DNA from 3 places in the Pseudomonas sp. Marseille-P9899 genome. Region 2 is predicted to be linked to each of the others. Evidence: predicted binding sites of a transcription regulator. Region 2 holds the regulator's gene; each other region holds the start of a gene.
What was found. The regulator sigma-54, encoded in region 2, starts transcription at its own class of promoters, with help from an activator protein. The targets are predictions, from matches to a motif close to ANTGGCATNNANNTTGCTNT.

Region 1 (6,602 bases), on a different contig from region 2:
CGCGCGCCTGCAGGGTTTCCAGGGAGTAGGTCAGTGCCTTGCCGGTTTCGACCGAAACCAGTACGCCGTTCTGACGACCGGACATGTGGCCGGACTTCATGGTGTCGTAGCGATCGAAGATCGAGGTCAGGATGCCTGCACCGTTGGTCAGGGTCAGGAACTGGTTACGGAAACCGATCAGACCACGGGCTGGAATGTTGTATTCCAGACGTACACGGCCCTTGCCATCCGGGGACATGTTGGTCAGGTCGCCTTTACGCAGACCCATCTCTTCCATGACCTTGCCCTGCGATTCTTCAGGGATGTCGATGGTGACGTTTTCGAACGGTTCCTGTTTGGTACCGTTGACTTCGCGGATGATTACTTCAGGACGGCCTACAGCCATCTCGAAGCCTTCGCGACGCATGGTTTCGATCAGAACCGACAGGTGCAGCTCACCACGACCGGAAACCTTGAACTTGTCAGCCGAGTCGCCTTCTTCAACGCGCAGTGCAACGTTGTACAGCAGCTCTTTGTCCAGACGTTCCTTGATGTTACGGGAAGTCACGAACTTGCCTTCTTTACCGCAGAACGGCGAGTCGTTGACCTGGAAGGTCATGGAAACGGTCGGCTCGTCGACGCTCAGTGGCTTCATCGCTTCAACGGCATCTGGGGAGCACAGGGTGTCGGAGATGAACAGCTCTTCGAAACCGCTGATGCAGACGATGTCGCCAGCCTGGGCTTCTTCAACGTCTACACGGTGCAGACCGTGGTGACCCATCAGCTTCAGGATACGGCCGTTGCGCTTCTTGCCGTTGGTGTCGATAGCGACAACCGGGGTGTTCGGCTTGACGCGACCACGGGCGATACGGCCAACGCCGATAACACCGAGGAAGCTGTTGTAGTCCAGAGCGGAGATTTGCATCTGGAACGGACCGTCACGGTCAACAGCCGGAGCTGGAACGTTGTCGATGATCGACTGGTACAGCGGGGTCATGTCTTCGGCCATTTCGGCGTGGTCCAGACCGGCAATGCCGTTCAGGGCCGAGGCGTAGACGACTTTGAAGTCCAGCTGTTCGTCGGTGGCACCGAGGTTGTCGAACAGGTCGAAGATCTGGTCCAGAACCCAGTCAGGACGCGCGCCCGGACGGTCAACCTTGTTGATCACGACGATTGGCTTCAGACCGGCTTCGAACGCCTTCTTGGTCACGAAACGGGTTTGCGGCATAGGGCCGTCTTGAGCGTCGACCAGCAGCAGAACGGAGTCGACCATCGACATCACGCGCTCTACTTCACCGCCGAAGTCGGCGTGGCCGGGGGTGTCGACGATGTTGATGTGGTAGCCATTCCAGTTGATGGCGGTGTTCTTCGCCAGAATGGTAATGCCGCGCTCTTTTTCCTGGTCGTTGGAGTCCATGACGCGCTCGTCGTTGAGCTCGTTACGCTCCAGAGTGCCGGACTGACGCAGGAGTTTGTCAACCAGGGTGGTTTTACCATGGTCAACGTGGGCAATGATGGCGATGTTGCGCAGATTTTCGATCACGTGGTGTATCTCGATCAGAGGATTCGGGTTGCCACCCAGTCTAGGTGGCGAATATGAATGAACGGCGCTCAGCGGACCCGTCGGTCGGGAGGGCGGTGGCGGATACTGCCGCCATACAGCCCGGGCGTCTTATGTCGGACGATAAACGCGCACATTGGCATGTCCCTCACTCAGCAAGTGGTGAGCGTGCAGCCGGCTCATCACACCCTTGTCGCAATACAGCAGGTACTGGCGCGTAGCATCCAGTTCCTTGAAGCGACTGTTGAGGGCATAGAACGGCAAGGCCTGGACCTCGATGCCGTCCAGTTCCAGAGGCTGGTCTTCCTGGGCGTCGGGGTGACGAATATCGATCACCACGTGCCCGGCCAGCGCCTGGCTGACTTCTTCGATCTGGATATCCTGGCCAAGTTCATCGATCACGTTGTCGATCGAGACCAGGCGAGCACGCTCCAGGGCGCGCTCCAGCACGGCCATGTCGAACTGCTTCTCTTCGTGGTCGACGCGGTGACGCTTGGCGCAGGTAGTCGGGTTCACCGAAATCACGCCGCAATACTCGGGCATGTGCTTGGCGAATTCGGCGGTGCCGATTTCGTAGGCCTGGTCGATGATGTCTTGCTTGTGGCTGGCCAGCAGCGGGCGCAGTACCAGCTTCTCGGTGGCCGAGTCGATCACCGCGAGGTTCGGCAGGGTCTGGCTCGACACCTGGGAAATCGCCTCGCCGGTCACCAGTGCGTCGATCTGCAGGCGGTCGGCGATGTTGCTGGCGGCGCGCAGCATCATGCGCTTCAGGGTCACGCCCATATAACTGTTGTCGACCTTGCCGAGGATCTCGCCGACCACTTCCTCGAACGGCACGCTGACGAACAGCACGCGCTGGCTGCTGCCGTATTTCTTCCAGAGGTAGTGAGCAACTTCCATCACGCCCAGTTCGTGCGCGCGACCACCCAGGTTGAAGAAACAGAAATGGGTCATCAGGCCGCGACGCATCATCTGGTAGGCGGCGACGGTGGAGTCGAAACCACCGGACATCAGCACCAGGGTCTGCTCCAGCGCGCCCAGCGGGTAACCGCCGATGCCTTTGTGCTGGTTGTGGATCACGTACAGGCGCTTGTCACGAATCTCGATGCGCACCTGGACTTCAGGGGTGCGCAGGTCGATGCCGGCGGCGCCGCACTGCTGGCGCAACTGGCTGCCAACATAACGGTCGACGTCCATCGAGGTGAAGTCGTGGTGGCCGCCGCGCTTGCAGCGCACGGCGAAGCGCTTGCCGGCCAGCAGGTGGCCGAAGTGCGCCTTGCACTTGGCGACGATATCGTCGAAGTCGCCCAGCGGGTATTCATCAACCTGCAGGAAATGCGCGATACCCGGCGTGCAGCTCAGGCGCTCGGTCATCTCGCGCAGCACCTTCTCGTCTTCGATGCGGGTGACCACCTCGAGGTTGTCCCAGACACCGTCGACCGCGAGCGCAGGATCGAGGTCCTTGAGCACGGTGCGAATGTTGCGGGCCAATTGACGGATGAAACGCTTGCGAACCGGCCGGCTCTTAATGGTGATTTCTGGGAAGACTTTGACGATTAGTTTCATGAAAACAGCGCGCGAGTGGCCAGCCGAAAAAGGGGGGCGCGGATTATAGCGGAAATTGCTCAAGGTTTGACCAACTTTTGTACAGAAGGTTTTCTCTGCACCGTTTTGGTTCGCCTAAACAAATTTGCGCATCTAAACAGTGCACAAAAAAGCCAGAAATCCGCCAGGAGCAGCTGAAACGCTTGAGATTGGGGCAAAAATTCCACTTCGGGGCACTGGCATGCAATTTGCTCCCTTGTGAGGCAGGTTGCCTTGGCCGAGTATTCGCGCCCGGCATCACCCAAATTAAAGGGCTGCACAGGCAAGCTCTACCCCACCCGGAGGACACTATGTCGAAGTCGGTTCAACTCATCAAAGATCATGACGTTAAATGGATTGATCTGCGCTTCACTGACACCAAAGGCACTCAGCACCACGTGACCATGCCAGCCCGTGATGCGCTGGATGACGACTTCTTCGAAGTCGGCAAGATGTTCGATGGTTCCTCCATCGCTGGCTGGAAAGGCATCGAAGCCTCCGACATGATCCTGATGCCGGTTGACGATACTGCCGTGCTGGACCCGTTCACCGAAGAGCCGACCCTGATCCTGGTCTGCGACATCATCGAACCTTCGAGCATGCAAGGCTACGACCGCGACCCACGTGCGATCGCCAAGCGCGCTGAAGAGCACCTGAAAAGCACCCTGATCGGCGACACCGTATTCGCCGGTCCAGAGCCAGAGTTCTTCATCTTCGACGAAGTGAAGTTCAAGTCCGACATCTCCGGCTCGATGTTCAAGATCTTCTCCGAGCAAGGTTCCTGGATGTCCGACCAGGACGTCGAAGGCGGCAACAAAGGCCACCGTCCAGGCGTCAAAGGCGGCTACTTCCCTGTTCCGCCGTTCGACCATGACCATGAAATCCGTACTGCCATGTGCAACGCACTGGAAGAAATGGGTCAGACCGTCGAAGTTCACCACCACGAAGTGGCGACTGCCGGCCAGAACGAAATCGGCGTCAAGTTCAACACCCTGGTGAAGAAGGCCGACGAAGTTCAAACCCTGAAGTACGTCGTGCACAACGTTGCCGATGCCTACGGCCGCACCGCGACCTTCATGCCGAAGCCTCTGTACGGCGACAACGGCTCGGGCATGCACGTTCACATGTCGATCTGGAAAGACGGCAAGAACACCTTCGCTGGCGAAGGCTATGCCGGCCTGTCCGATACCGCTCTGTACTTCATCGGCGGCATCATCAAGCACGGTAAGGCTCTGAACGGTTTCACCAACCCTTCGACCAACTCCTACAAGCGTCTGGTTCCAGGCTTCGAAGCTCCGGTAATGCTGGCCTACTCGGCTCGTAACCGTTCCGCTTCGATCCGTATTCCTTACGTTTCCAGCCCGAAAGCTCGTCGTATCGAAGCGCGCTTCCCGGATCCGGCTGCCAACCCGTACCTGGCCTTCGCAGCACTGCTGATGGCCGGCCTGGACGGTATCCAGAACAAGATCCACCCTGGCGATGCCGCCGACAAGAACCTGTATGACCTGCCGCCTGAAGAGGCCAAGGAAATTCCACAGGTTTGTGGCAGCCTGAAAGAAGCCCTGGAAGAGCTGGACAAGGGCCGCGCGTTCCTGACCAAGGGCGGCGTGTTCTCCGACGACTTCATCGATGCCTACATCGCTCTGAAATCCGAAGAAGAAATCAAGGTTCGCACCTTCGTACACCCACTGGAATACGAGCTGTACTACAGCTGCTGATTCCAGCGTGACACAAGGGCGGCATGAAAATGCCGTCCTTGGCGCTCACTCAAAATGCCCCGGCTTGCCGGGGCATTTTTTTGCGCGCGCGGTGAGGCCATCGTGCTGCAAAATTGAAAACGGCTTCGCACTGAAAGCCTCTTTTCGGACATCAAAATAAGCCCGCTCTGATCGTTCCATTGCACGGCCTCGCCCATGCTGTCTCGCCCTTTACCGAGATCAGCATGATGCGTTTCCTTGCGCTACTTTCGTTGCTTATCCCTCTCGTTGCCTGCGCTGCACCCACCCCTCATTCCGGTATCGAATCCCGGGTACTCCTGCGCAGCACCCAGGCATGGGACGGCTCACCCTATACCCGCTATCCCGACGGCCAACCGGAACTGACCCTGCTGAAAATACGCATTCCGGCCCACACCACCCTCGACTGGCACCGCCACCCGATTCCCAATGCCGCCTACCTGTTATCGGGTGAACTGCTGGTCGAAACGCCAGGTGGCGCACAGCAGACACGCCTGAAAGCCGGTGATGCAGTGGCAGAGATGGTTGATGGCATTCACCGCGGCAAAACGGGCAGCCAGCCCGCCGAGCTGATGGTGTTCTACGCCGGCAGCGAAAGCATGCCGCTGAGCCTGGCCGCGACGACGGACGAGGAATTTCAGGAGCCCGGCAGCGAAGCCCTGCAAGCGCTGCTCGACAGCATCGAGCAACGCCTTGAGCTCGCCGAAGCAGTCGCACTGAACAAATGGGACACCGGCCAACCCGTACACGCCGCCGCCCGTGAGCGCCAGGTCCTCGCCAACGCCCGCACCCAGGCAGCGCAACACGGGCTGAGCGAACAACGGGTCGATGATTTCTTCGCTGACCAGATCGAAGCCAACAAGCTGCTTCAATACAGCGCACTGACGCGCTGGCTCGCCGAGGGCGGTGCACCGTCAATACCACGCATGGACCTGGCCACTCAGCTACGCCCGCGCCTGGACGCCCTGCAAGGCGAGTTGCTGGAAAACCTTGCCGCCCTGGACCTTGCACGCCCCGCCCACTGCCCGCGGATGACCTCCCGGCTGATCGAACAGCGCAAGCTTGGCCCGCAGCGCAACCTTGCCTTGATCCGCGCCAGCGCCCAATTGTGTACCCCCCAGCCCTGAGCCCACCTATGCTCTATATTGGTGCGTGCAAATGCATGCACCTGCGCCCCTCACACCAATTTGGGTCATAAATTCTTCCTGCTCAGGCGTTTGTAGGCCTTTTTCGGGCAGATTCAGGTGATTCTCCGGGGATTCCGCTTCTTTTCGGAGCCTTGGTTTGCTTTTTGCATTTTCCTCGCATCAGCGGAATACCAGCGCCCGCGCCCCTGGCTAGCACCAGGCCCGAAATGTGCCAAAAGAGGTCAAAGACGCCACATGACCATCAGCGATGCACTGCACCGATTACTACTGGACAACCTGACCACCGCCACCATCCTGCTCAACGCCGAACTGCGCCTTGAGTACATGAACCCGGCGGCGGAAATGCTCCTGGCCATCAGCGGCCAGCGCAGCCATGGCCAGTTCATCAGCGAACTGTTCACCGAATCGACCGAAGCACTGCACTCCCTGCGCCAGGCCGTGGAGCACGCGCATCCGTTCACCAAACGCGAAGCCATGCTCACCTCGCTGACCGGCCAGAGCCTGACCGTCGACTACGCCGTCACGCCGATCCTCAACAGTGGCCGGACCCTGCTGCTGCTCGAAGTGCATCCGCGCGACCGCCTGCTGCGCATC
Region 2 (6,602 bases):
TGAAGCAGCCGCAGGAAAGCGCTGAGTATCTCTGTGCGATCCATCAGCGGCTGCTGGGCGCCAGCCAGGACATGCGCCTGTCGCAGAACTTGCGCGAAGCAGCTCTGCGCCAGAGCGGAAAGACTTACACCGAACTGCTGAGTTTCATCAGCGAATACGGCCAGTATCCGCGCACCGAGCGCCTGCTTTACCGGCAGGAACCGCAGCCCGGTGTGCTGGCTGGTCAGGACCCCGTGACCCCACGAGCCTTCCAACAAGGAATTCACTAAATGCCTTACACCTTGCCTGCATTGCCTTACGCCTACGATGCGCTGGAACCGCACATCGACACCCAGACCATGCAGATCCACCACACCAAGCACCATCAGACCTACATCAACAACCTCAACGCCGCAGTTGATGGCACGGAGTGGGCTGAGTGGCCGGTGGAAAAACTGGTGGCTGCGGTCAAGCAACTGCCGCAAAACCTGCAGGCGGCGGTCATCAATCAGGGTGGCGGGCATGCCAACCATTCGCTGTTCTGGACTGTGATGTCGCCGACCGGTGGCGGCGTGCCACAAGACAGCGTGGCCAAGGCCATCGATGAGCAGCTTGGTGGCTTTGATGCCTTCAAGGATGCGTTCACCAAGGCGGCGCTGACCCGCTTCGGCAGCGGCTGGGCGTGGCTGAGCGTGACTCCCGAGAAGAAACTGGTCGTGGAAAGCAGTGGCAACCAGGACAGCCCGCTGATGAACGGCAATACGCCGATCCTCGGCCTGGACGTCTGGGAGCACGCCTACTACCTGCTGTACCAGAACCGTCGTCCGGAATACATCAACGCCTTCTACAACGTGGTCGACTGGGCCGAAGTAGAGCGGCGTTACGTTGCTGCCCTGGCGTGAGTGACAGACGGATGCGTTCGGATGTCTTGTCCATAGGCAGTGTGCGCTTGTTCCGTCTGGCCCTGGGTACCTTGCTGCTGTTGGTCGGCACGGCGTTGCTGGTCGTCAAAGGCATTGCCTGGCTCGATCTGGAGCCGCGGATGTTGCGGGCGCTGGAAGGCGGGGCGCTGTGTGCATTGGGCACGGCGCTTGGCGCGGTGCCGGTGCTGGTGATTCGCAATATGCCCGTGGCGCTGGCCGATACCCTCCTGGGGTTCGGAGCTGGCGTCATGCTGGCTGCCACAGCGTTCTCGCTGATCATTCCGGGGCTCGACGCTGCTCAGGCAGTGGGCTTCGGCAAGTGGGGCGCGGGCGGTCTGATCAGTTTCGGGCTGCTGTTCGGCGCGTTGTGCCTGTACCTCGTTGACCTCAAGGTTTCCGGGGTCTCGCCTGATGCGCTGGTAGCGTCGAGTACTCAGCCGGTGGTGCCTGCGCGGATCTGGGTGTTCGTGATCGCGATCATTGCCCACAACATTCCGGAAGGCATGGCCATCGGCGTTTCTGCCGGCGGCGGCATGCCGGATGCGGACAGCCTGGCGATGGGCATTGCCCTGCAGGACGTGCCGGAAGGCCTGGTGATTGCGTTGGTGCTGGCGGGAGCCGGGGTGGCGCGATTCAAGGCGTTCCTGATCGGTGCGGCATCCGGGCTGGTAGAGCCGGCGGCGGCACTGTTGTGCGCCTGGCTGGGGAAAGTGGCTGAACTGCTGCTACCGCTGGGCCTGGCCTTTGCGGCCGGGGCCATGTTGTTGGTGGTGACCCAGGAGATCATTCCCGAGTCACGGGCCAACGGGCACCATCGCCTGGCCAGTCTGGGGCTGTGTATCGGCTTCTGCCTGATGATGGTGATGGATACCGCGCTGTCCTGACAGCGCGGTTTACTCGCCTTCGTCGAACCGGTTGTTGATCAACTCGATCAGCGCGTCCAGTGCCGTTTCGCCATCTTCCCCTTCGGTGAGCAAATGCACCTTGGTGCCTTTGCCCGCCGCCAGCATCATGACCGCCATGATGCTCTTGCCATCGACCAGTTTGTCGGGGGTGCGCCCAATCTTCACGGTTGAGGAATACTTGCCCGCCACGCCAACGAACTTGGCTGCTGCACGGGCATGCAGCCCCAGCTTGTTGATGATCTCGATTTCGGTTGCGGGCATCGCGGGAGGGATCCTGTGGACTAGAGGTCGCGGTGGCGGACCTGAACGTTCTTCAATATGGGTTGCAGCAACTGCCCCAGTCGTTCGGTCAGGTAGACCGAGCGGTGGTGGCCGCCAGTGCAGCCAATGGCAATGGTGACATAGGCGCGATTGCTGGCGGCGAAGCGGGGCAGCCATTTGAGCAGGTAGGAGGAGATGTCCTGGAACATTTCCTCCACATCCGGCTGCGCGGCCAGATAATCGATGACCGGCTGATCCTGCCCGGAGTGCTCGCGCAGTTCGGGCTTCCAATAAGGGTTCGGCAGGCAGCGAACGTCGAACACTACGTCAGCATCGACCGGCATGCCGCGCTTGAAGCCAAAGGACTCGATCAGGAACGCGGTGCCCGGCTCAGGTTGGTTGAGCAGGCGAAGCTTGATCGAGTCACGCAGTTGATAGAGGTTGAGGCTGGTGGTGTCGATCTTCAGGTCGGCAAGATCGGCAATCGGGCTCAGCAACTCGCTTTCGACCCGGATTGCCTCGGCCAGCGAGCGGTCCTGGTTGGTCAGCGGGTGGCGTCGACGGGTCTCCGAAAAACGCTTGAGCAGGGTTTCTTCATCGGCGTCGAGATACAGCACATCGCACTGGATATGGCGCGCACGCGCGTCGTCCAGCAGCTCCGGAAAGCGTGTCAGGTGGCTCGGCAGGTTACGCGCGTCGATGGACACCGCGACCCGTGGCTGCAGCAATTCGGTATTGATCAGGGCGCTTTCCGCCAGCTGCGGGAGCAGGCCGGCGGGGAGGTTGTCGATGCAGTAGAAGCCGTTGTCCTCAAGGACGTCGAGGGCGGTGCTCTTGCCCGAGCCGGATCGGCCGCTGACGATGACGAGGCGCATGCTCAGGGCTCGTTCTGCACGTCCAGGACGACCTGGTACAGGGCGGTACTGCTGTTGGCCGCACGAAGCCGGTCGCGGACATCCTTGCGATCGAGCATGCTGGCAATCTGGCGCAACAGTTCAAGGTGGGCGTCGGTGGCAGCCTCGGGCACCAGCAGAACGAACAGCAGGTCTACCGGGGCGCCATCGATGGCGTCGAAATCTATGGGGGCATCCAGGTGAAGCAATGCGCTGACAGGGCTTGCACAGCCCTTGAGGCGGCAATGGGGAATGGCGATGCCATTGCCAAATCCTGTCGAGCCGAGTTTTTCTCGGGCAATCAGGGCTTCATAAACGGTCTGGCCGTCCAGATCAGGAACTTCTTTCCCGATCAGGTTGCCGATCTGTTCAAGTGCGCGCTTTTTACTGCCACCCGGCACGTTCACGAGGGAACGGCCGGGGGTCAGGATGGATTCAAGTCGGATCATGGATGAGGGGGATCAGCGTGCAGCCGTACCTTGCAGCAGGCTTTGCTGTTTTTCCTTGTGTTTTTTCAGTTGACGGTCGAGCTTGTCGGCCAAGGAGTCGATCGCGGCATACATGTCTGCATCTTCGGCGTTTGCTACCACTTCACCACCGGGAATTTGCAGGGTGGCCTCCACTTTCTGCTGGAGTTTCTCGACCTTCATGATCACCTGCACATTGGTGATCTTGTCGAAATGACTTGCTACACGCTTGAGCTTCTGCTCGACATAGTCGCGCAGCGGCGGAGTGACTTCTACATGATGTCCACTGATGTTGACTTGCATACTGCTTCTCCTTTGTTGCCGTGCATAAAGAGGCAGGTGTTGCGCCTGCCACTGAATTGCGATGGCACACCTCAGGGAAGGTCACATCAATCGCTTGCGCTCACTCGACGGTGCGATGCCGAGGGATTCGCGGTACTTGGCGACGGTGCGACGTGCTACCTGGATGCCTTGTGCCTCCAGTAAACCAGCGATCTTGCTGTCACTCAATGGCTTTTTCTGATTTTCCGCGGCAACCAGTTTTTTGATGATTGCGCGGATCGCCGTGGACGAGCATTCACCGCCTTCGGAGGTGCTGACGTGGCTGGAGAAAAAGTACTTCAGCTCATAGATTCCGCGGGGCGTGTGCATGTATTTCTGCGTGGTGACCCGGGAAATCGTCGATTCGTGCATGCCCACCGCTTCAGCGATGTCGTGCAGTACCAGCGGTTTCATCGCCTCGTCGCCATGGTCGAGGAAGCCGCGCTGGTGTTCGACGATCTGGGTCGCCACCTTCATCAGCGTCTCGTTGCGGCTTTGCAGGCTTTTGATGAACCAGCGAGCTTCCTGCAGTTGGTTGCGCATGAAGGTGTTGTCGGCGCTGGTGTCGGCGCGGCGAACGAAGCCGGCATATTGCGGGTTGACCCTCAGGCGCGGCACCGCTTCCTGGTTCAACTCCACCAGCCAGCGATCGCTGTCCTTGCGCACGATCACGTCGGGAACCACGTATTCGGGTTCGCTCGACTCGATCTGCGAGCCAGGGCGTGGATTCAGGCTCTGGACCAGTTCTATCACCTGGCGCAGCTCATCTTCCTTGAGCTTCATGCGGCGCATCAGCTGGCTGTAGTCGCGACTGCCGAGCAGGTCGATGTAATCGCTGACCAGTCGCTTGGCCTCGGCCATCCACGGTGTGTTGGCGGGCAGCTGGCGCAACTGCAGCAACAGGCATTCGCCCAGGTTGCGTGCGCCGATACCGGCGGGTTCGAACTGCTGGATGCGGTGCAGGACGGCTTCGATCTCGTCCAGTTCGATATCCAGTTCAGGGTCGAAGGATTCGCAGACTTCTTCCAGCGTCTCGTCGAGGTAGCCCTGGTTGTTGATGCAGTCGATCAGGGTTACAGCGATCAGTCGGTCGGTGTCCGACATCGGTGCCAGGTTCAACTGCCAGAGCAGGTGGCTTTGCAGGCTCTCGCCGGCCGATGTGCGGGTGGTGAAGTCCCACTCGTCATCGTCGTTGCTGGGCAGGCTGCTGGCGCTGGTCTGGTAGATGTCTTCCCAGGCGGTATCGACCGGAAGTTCGTTGGGGATGCGCTCGTTCCATTCGCCTTCTTCGAGGTTTTCCACGGTGGGCGCGGATTGCTCGAAGCTGCTCTCCTGGGACTCGGCAACAGGCTTGGACTCGGCGTTGTCGGCCATCGGGTCGCTGTTGTCGAAGTCTTCGCCTTCTTCCTGGCGCTCGAGCATCGGGTTGGACTCCAGGGCTTCCTGGATTTCCTGCTGCAGATCCAGTGTGGAGAGCTGGAGCAAACGGATAGCCTGTTGCAACTGCGGGGTCATCGTCAGTTGCTGGCCCATTCTTAGGACGAGCGATGGTTTCATGGCTGGGGCTTAACACCTTATTCGCCGGCGCGCATGCGCCATCAACTACAGGGGCGCGCGGGCGCCAATTCTAAGCAAGATATATGCCTGAAACTGTAACGTTTGCCTAGAGCGCTGTAACAATTAAGCCGCAATCGTGGCTGAATCGCAGCGCTCGGACCACTCCGATACGCGAGCCTACAGACGGAACTCGTGGCCCAGGTACACCTCTTTGACGAGCTGGTTGGCCAGGATGGTTTCCGAGTCGCCTTCGGCGATCAGTTGGCCATCGTTGACGATGTAAGCGGTTTCACAGATATCCAGCGTTTCACGGACGTTGTGGTCAGTGATCAGAACGCCAATGCCCTTGGCTTTCAGGTGGTGGATGATCTGCTTGATGTCGCCGACCGAGATCGGGTCGACACCGGCGAAGGGTTCATCGAGCAGGATGAACTTCGGTGCGGTAGCCAGGGCGCGGGCGATTTCCACGCGACGACGCTCGCCGCCGGACAGGCTCATGCCGAGGTTGTCGCGGATGTGGCTGATGTGGAATTCCTGCAGCAGGCTTTCCAGCTCCTTGCGACGGCCTTCGCGATCCAGTTCCTTGCGGGTTTCCAGGATCGCCATGATGTTGTCGGCCACCGACAGCTTGCGGAAGATCGAGGCTTCCTGGGGCAGGTAGCCGATGCCGGCGCGTGCGCGGCCGTGCATTGGCTGGTGGCTGACGTCCAGGTCGTCGATCAGCACGCGGCCCTGATCGGCCTGAACCAGGCCGACGATCATGTAGAAACAGGTGGTCTTGCCGGCGCCGTTAGGGCCGAGCAGGCCGACGATCTGTCCGCTGTCGATCGACAGGCTGACGTCACGCACGACTTGTCGGCTCTTGTAGCTCTTGGCCAAGTGCTGGGCTTTAAGGGTTGCCATTACTCGGCCTTCTTCTTCGGCTGGATCACCATGTCGATACGCTGACGTGGCTGGGTGACCTTCTGGTTGCCGGCGCGGCCTGCAGTGGCGACCTGAGTCTTGGAGTTGTAGACGATTTTCTCGCCTTCGGTCGTGTTGCCTTCATTCACCACCTTGGCCTTGTCGGTCAGGATGATCAGGTCTTTCTGAGCCTGGTACTGGATGTTGACTGCCCAGCCCTGCATCTTGTCCGGCTTCGCAGCGCTCTGCTGCTGCTCGAAGTAGGCAAGGTTGCCGACGGAGGTCACCACATCGATGTCGCCGTTTGGCGCACGAGTCAGGGTCACGGTGTTGCCTTTGATCATCATCGAACCTTGAGTGATGATCACGTCACCACGGTAGGTGGCGATACCT
Region 3 (6,602 bases), 660 kb from region 2:
CCAGTCGCCCTTGACCACCGCATCGGTGGCGGCGGTGGTGCGCTGCGGCAGCGCGGCGGTGTTGGTGGTGGCAGCGGCAGCATCGGCGGACGGCACGATACCCGCCAGCAGGCGGTCGGTCAGCTTGCCCGGCAACGCCAGGCGTCGGGAGTTGAGCGCGGCCACATCGTTGCGGGTGGTGCCGGTTTCTTCGGCATTTCGGACCGGCTCGGCCACTTTGCTCGCCCACAGCGCACGTTGCTGCACATCGACCCGCGGGAACGGGCTGGTGTTGACGCTCACGCCCTTCTGCTTGGACAACTGGCGCATCAGCACGTCCTGCAGACCAATGCCGCCGCCCTCGCGGGACAGGCTGACCGACAGTTGCTGGTCGTACATCTGCTGGTACTGCTTGGTGGTTTCGGTGTTGAGCGGGTTGTCCTTGGCCAGCACATCGGTGGCCGAACGCACGGACTTGAGCATTTCGTTGAGGAACAACGACTCGAATTCCTGCGCCACCTTGCGCAGGTTGCCTTCGCTGTCGCGGTCGCCGACCTTCATCGAGTTGAGGCGATTGAGGTCGGTGTAGGCACCGCTATCGGTGGCGCTGTAGTTGGTGCTTTTTGGCATGTCCATACGCGCGAGGCCTCAGATCACGATCAGGTCGGCCTGCAAGGCGCCGGCCTGTTTCAGGGCTTCGAGGATTGCCATCAGGTCGCTCGGCGCGGCGCCGACCTGGTTGACGGCACGGACGATCTCGTCAAGCGTGGTGCCCGGGCCGAACTTGAACATCGGCTTGGCTTCCTGCTCGGCATTGACCCGCGAGCGTGGTACCACGGCAGTCTGGCCGTTGGAGAACGCGCCCGGCTGGCTGACGATCGGGTCTTCGGTGATGGTCACGGTCAGGCTGCCGTGGGTCACTGCGGCCGGCGACACCTTGACGTTCTGCCCGATGACGATGGTGCCGGTACGCGAGTTGATGATGACTTTGGCCACCGCCTGACCCGGATCGATCTCAAGGTTCTCGAGGATCGACAGGTAATCGACCCGCTGCCCCGGATCCAGCGGCGCGGTGACCCGCACCGAACCGCCATCCACCGCCTGGGCAACGCCCGGGCCGAGCAGTTCGTTGACCTTGTCGACGATGCGCTTGGCCGTGGTGAAGTCCGGACGGTTGAGGTTCAGGGTCAGGCTGTTGCCCTGGTTGAAACCGCTCGGCACGGCCCGCTCCACCGAAGCACCGCCGGGAATGCGACCGGCCGACGGCACGTTGACGGTGATCTTCGAGCCGTCGCGACCTTCGGCGTCGAAACCGCCCACCACCAGGTTGCCCTGGGCGATGGCGTAGACGTTGCCGTCGATACCCTTGAGCGGCGTCATCAGCAGGCTGCCGCCGCGCAGGCTCTTGGAGTTACCGATGGAGGACACGGTAATGTCGACCACCTGGCCCGGCTTGGCGAACGGCGGCAGGTCTGCATGAATCGACACTGCGGCGACGTTCTTCAACTGCACGTTACCCGAGCCGGCCGGCACCTTGATGCCGAACTGCGAGAGCATGTTGTTGAAGGTCTGCAGGGTAAACGGGGTCTGGGTGGTCTGGTCACCCGTACCGTTCAGGCCCACGACCAGGCCGTAACCAATCAACTGGTTGGAGCGCACGCCGGAAATGCTGGCGATGTCCTTCAGGCGCTCGGCGTGGGCGCTGAACGCCGCACTGAGCAGAAGGGTCGCGGCAAGCAGTTGCTTGAAGTTGAACATGGGCATCCGGACCTAGAACGGGAAAAGCGGGCTGAGGAAGAAGCGGTCGAACCATCCCGGCTGGCTGGCGTCGGCGAAGGAACCGGTTCCCGAATAGGTGATGCGCGCATCGGCGACCCGGGTCGACGGCACGGTGTTGTCGGTGGCGATGTCGTCGGCGCGAACCATGCCGGCGATGCGTACCAGTTCGTCACCGGTATTGAGCGTCATCCATTTCTCGCCGCGCACGGCAATGATGCCGTTGGGCAGCACGTCGGCCACGGTGACCGTGATCGAGCCGGTCAGGGTGTTGCCCTGGGCCGCCTTGCTGTCGCCTTTGGTGGTGCGGTCGCCGCTGTAGCCGGCGCTGAGGCTCAGGTCGTTGCTGCCGATCGGGTTGTTGGTGGTCAGGCTCGAACCGAACAACGAGGTCAGGCCCAGCTCGGCATTGCTGTTCTTGCCGATCTGCGAGTTGGCGTTCTTGCTGGCCTGGGTGCGCTCGTTCAGGGTGATGGTGATGATGTCACCGACCCGGAACGCCTTGCGGTCGCTGTACAGGTTCTGCTCGAAACCGGCCTGGTAGATCGAGCCGTTGTTGGCCGCCGCCGGCAGGGGCGTACGCGGCAATACCGGCGCGTAGTACGGATCGTTGGGCTTGGGCGTCGGCGCGACGCAACCAGCCAGCAACACCGCCCCCCCCAGGGCGAATACGGATAGCAAACGGCTCATGACTCTGACCTCACGGTGTAACAGCTACTTCAATTACAGGTTCTGGGTAACGTACGAGAGCATCTGGTCGGCGGTGGAAATGACCTTGGAGTTCATTTCGTAGGCGCGTTGGGTGGTGATCATGTTGACCAGCTCTTCCACGGTGCTGACGTTGGAGTTTTCCAGGGTTTGCTGCAGGGTGGTGCCGAAGCCGTTGAGGCCCGGGGTACCGATCTGCGGCGCGCCGCTGGCGGCGGTTTCCAGGAACAGGTTGCCACCCATGGCCTGCAGACCGGCCGGGTTGATGAAGTCGGCGGTCTGGATGTTGCCGATGACCTGTGCGGCAGGGCTGCCGGCGGTGGTGATCGACACGGTGCCGTCCTGGCCAACGGTGAAGGTCTGCGCATCTGGCGGCACGACAACAGCCGGTTCCAGGGCGAAGCCGTTGGCAGTCACGACCTGGCCATCGGAGTTCAGGTGGAAGGTGCCGTCACGGGTGTAGGAAACGGTGCCATCCGGCTGCAGAACCTGGAAGAAACCACGGCCGTTGACCGCGAGGTCCAGCGGGTTCTCGGTGGTTTGCAGGCTGCCGGTCATGAAGTTTTTCTGGGTGCCGACGATGCGCACACCGGTACCGACCTGCAGACCCGACGGCAGTTCGCTGTCCTGGGTCGACTGGGCACCTGGCTGGCGCTTGACCTGATAGAGCAGGTCCTGGAACTCGGCGCGATCACGTTTGAAACCGGTGGTCGAGACGTTCGCCAGGTTGTTGGAGATGACGGTGAGGTTGGTGTCCTGGGCGGACAGACCGGTTTTACTGACCCAAAGAGCCGGAAGCATGCTGTTCTCCTCGTACGCCTGTTTTACGGCGCTACGCCTGTGTAATTAGCTGATTTGCAAAACCCGAGCCATGGCTTCGTCGCCTTCCTTGGCCGTGTTCATCATCTTGACGTGCAGTTCGAACTGCCGGGCCAGGGCGAGGACCGAGGTCATCTCTTCCACGGCATTGACGTTGCTCGCCTCCAGGAAGCCGGACACCACCTGCACATTGGCATCGGCGTCGGCAGGCTGGCCGCTCTTGGTATGGATCAGGCCATCGAGGCCTTTGGTCATGGTCTTCAGGTCCGGATTGACCAGCTTGATCCGGTCAACCTCAGCCATCACCCGCGGGCCTTCGCCCATGGCGCGGATGCTGATGGTGCCGTCCTGGCCGATCTCGACCTTCTGCTCAGGCGGCACGGCGATCGGACCACCGTTGCCCATCACCGGCATGCCATTGCCGGCGCGCAGGACACCAACGGCGTCAATGTTCAGGCTCGCGGTACGCACATAGGCTTCGCTGCCGTCGGGCGCCTGCACGGCAATGAAACCGTCGCCGCCGATGGCAACGTCCATGTCACGGCCGGTTTCCTGCAGCGCACCGGGGCTGAAATCGGTCGCCGGGCGCTCGGTCATGGCATAGGCCCGCGCCGGAAAGCTGTCACCGAAAACCGGCATCGAACGCGCCTGCTCCAGGTCACGCTGAAAACCGCTGGTGGAAATGTTCGCCAGGTTGTTGGCGTGGGCCCGCTGGGCCAGCGCGTTCTGGCTGGCGCCGGTCATGGCCACGTATAGCATCTTGTCCACAGTCATCCTCCGCTGCGCTGGCGAACACTTGCCGTTCACCGCTGCTCTGGCACGGTGAAGCAATTTTCGAACCAATTAATGAAACGAGTGCAAAAGCCCAGTGTTTTCGGGGCTTTGTCGATTGAGGGTCGTTTCAGGGAGAGAGAGAAAGACAAATTATCGGCGGCAGGCTGCCGCTGGCGGCAAGATCCCGCCCCCGGACATTCAGGGACGGCACCCGGCATTGCTGAAGGGCCCGGCAAATTGCCTCCAGCCCTCGCCCGGCGAATGCTGCGAACACACCAGACGCCCGTCGGCCTGGCTTTCCCAGCGGTACCAGGGCGCCATTGCCGCCCAGGACTGGGCCGCCAACAGTACCAGCACAAGACACAGGGATCGCTTCATCACATACCTCCGAAAACAACGAACCCCCGCCCGGACCGGGAAGGGGCTCGCGTAACACTCAGGGCACCGGATGAACCGGCGCCACCGCCATCAGGTCATCTGGATGATGGTCTGCATGATGGAGCTCTGAGTGGAGATGGTCTTGGCGTTGGCCTGGTAGTTGGACTGCGCCTTCACCAGCTCGACCAGTTCCTGGGTCAGGTTGACGTTGGACTCTTCCAGGGAGTTGGACTGGATCGAACCCAGGGTGCCGGTCTTCGGCGTGTCGACGCCAGGAATGCCCGACGCGTAGGTTTCTTTCCAGCGCGTGCCGCCCTGCTGCTGCAGACCCTGCTCGTTGGCGAAGCTGGCAATTGCCACCTGGCCAATGGCGCGAGACTGCTGGTTGCTGAAGCTTGCGAACATGACGCCGGTGGAGTCGATGCTCAGGCTCGACAGGATACCGGTGGCATAGCCGTCCTGGGACTGCGACAGGCGCGCGGTCTCGGTGTTGTAGGAGGACGTCGAGTTCATGTCCACGCGGATGCCGTCGGCATTGCCGACCGAACCGTTCGGGCTCCAGGTACCGGTAGTAGCGTTGTACGCCGACGGAATCCAGCCCTTCAGGGTGAAGACGTTGTTGACCACCGCGAAGCTGTCATCCGGAGCGGTCGTACCGGTCATGGTGTTGATGGTGCCATCGGACTTGAAGGTCATGCTACCCACCAGCGGCGTGGTGCTCGCCGGGTTCTGCGGGTTGCGACCGTCGACCAGGGTGTACATGGTCCAGGTGTTCTGATCGGTCTTGCGATAGTACTGCTCCATGGTGTGTTTATTACCCTGGCTATCGTAGATCTCGGTCGAGAACTTCTTGTTGTACGTGGTCTCGTCGGTTGGCACGAAGGTCGGGCCGGCCGGCGTTGCGGTCGGCAGCGGAATGCTGTCGGCCGAGGAGTTCAGGTTGATGCCCTGGTCGATCAGGCTGGTGGCCTTCGGTGCCAGTGCCGAGGTGTCGATTTTCAGGTCGGTAAGACCGGACTTGAGGATGGTGCCGTTTTCGTCTGCGGCATAACCCTGCAGGCGTACGCCGTCGTTGGTGACGACGTAGTTGTCCTTGTTGGTCTGGAAGGCGCCGGAACGGGTGTAGCTCAGCGAACCGTTGTCGCTGAGGATGAAGTAACCCTGACCCTGGATACCCATGTCCAGCACGTTGCCGGTGTTGTTGATGTCACCCTGGCCGAACTGTTGCGAGACCGCAGCCAGACGCACGCCGTTACCGACGGTCTTGCTGCCGACGCCCAGCTTGCTGGCCGAGTAAACGTCTTCGAACTCCGCGCGGGAGGATTTGAAACCGGTGGTCGCGACGTTGGCAATGTTGTTGCCGGTAACGTCGAGCTGCTTGCTGGCTGCATAGAGACCGCTAAGGCCGATATTGAAAGACATCTTTCCACTCCTGTGCCGCGTTAGCCGGCTCTATATACCGATGGTTTGGACTTTGGACAGCGCGACGCTGCCCTGACCGGCGAGGTTCAACATCATCTCGCCCCCTGTCTGACTGATGGTGACGCTGCTGACCGTGGCCGGCAGCAAGGTGTACATTTCCATGGCCTTGCCATCGACAGTGGTGGTGGCCTTGAAGTTGTAGGTCCCCGGCGAAAGCACTTCGCCACTTCCGTTCTTGCCGTCCCAGACGAACGCGGCATTGCCGGCCGCTTGTGCACCCATGTCGATGGTACGCACGACGTTGCCGTCCTTGTCGGTGATGGAGAGCGTGACACTGCTCACCGACTGCGGCACCACGACCGAACCGCTCAGGCTCTTGGTGGTATCGACCACTGCCTTGTCGGTCTGGGCGATCACCGAGCGACCCACCAGCGACGACGCCTGCAGCGCCTGCGACGATTTGTAGTTGCCGGAAATCGCGGTCACCGACTCGTTAAGCGAGGTGATGCCTTCCAGGCTGCTGAACTGCGCCAACTGAGCGACGAACTCGCTGTTGTCCTGCGGATCGAGCGGGTTCTGATGCTGCATCTGGGTAACCAGCAACTGCAGGAACGCATCCTTGCCCAGCGTCTTACCGCCGGTCGAGCTGTTGGTAGCGGAGGCGACACCCGTTTGAGTCGTCGTGGTCTTCGCCGACGCCTTGATGACGTCGTTCAGGTTAACTCCTGCGGTTGTATCGTTGACGC

Region 1: the regulator sigma-54 is predicted to act here: its motif matches at 3,321-3,340, upstream of glnA (type I glutamate--ammonia ligase).
Region 3: the regulator sigma-54 is predicted to act here: its motif matches at 4,107-4,126, upstream of HWV67_RS12895 (flagellar basal body rod protein FlgF).

What each region holds. Positions count from the first base shown of each region.
Region 1 covers NZ_CAESCG010000005.1:47,513-54,114, forward strand. The annotation lists gene typA (translational GTPase TypA) at 1-1,522, opposite strand, end outside; gene thiI (tRNA uracil 4-sulfurtransferase ThiI) at 1,652-3,106, opposite strand; gene glnA (type I glutamate--ammonia ligase) at 3,436-4,842, shown strand; partial or broken gene HWV67_RS31815 (cupin domain-containing protein) at 5,067-5,471, shown strand; gene aroQ (gamma subclass chorismate mutase AroQ) at 5,460-5,987, shown strand; gene glnL (nitrogen regulation protein NR(II)) at 6,243-6,602, shown strand, end outside.
Region 2 covers NZ_CAESCG010000002.1:119,670-126,271, forward strand. The annotation lists gene HWV67_RS09785 (tetratricopeptide repeat protein) at 1-269, shown strand, start outside; gene HWV67_RS09790 (superoxide dismutase) at 270-881, shown strand; gene HWV67_RS09795 (ZIP family metal transporter) at 893-1,786, shown strand; gene HWV67_RS09800 (HPr family phosphocarrier protein) at 1,796-2,068, opposite strand; gene rapZ (RNase adapter RapZ) at 2,089-2,943, opposite strand; gene ptsN (PTS IIA-like nitrogen regulatory protein PtsN) at 2,946-3,410, opposite strand; gene hpf (ribosome hibernation-promoting factor, HPF/YfiA family) at 3,423-3,731, opposite strand; gene HWV67_RS09820 (RNA polymerase factor sigma-54) at 3,813-5,306, opposite strand; gene lptB (LPS export ABC transporter ATP-binding protein) at 5,484-6,209, opposite strand; gene lptA (lipopolysaccharide transport periplasmic protein LptA) at 6,209-6,602, opposite strand, start outside.
Region 3 covers NZ_CAESCG010000002.1:777,954-784,555, reverse strand. The annotation lists gene flgJ (flagellar assembly peptidoglycan hydrolase FlgJ) at 1-615, opposite strand, end outside; gene HWV67_RS12910 (flagellar basal body P-ring protein FlgI) at 628-1,737, opposite strand; gene flgH (flagellar basal body L-ring protein FlgH) at 1,750-2,445, opposite strand; gene flgG (flagellar basal-body rod protein FlgG) at 2,479-3,264, opposite strand; gene HWV67_RS12895 (flagellar basal body rod protein FlgF) at 3,310-4,050, opposite strand; gene HWV67_RS12890 (hypothetical protein) at 4,255-4,434, opposite strand; gene flgE (flagellar hook protein FlgE) at 4,525-5,856, opposite strand; gene flgD (flagellar hook assembly protein FlgD) at 5,887-6,602, opposite strand, start outside.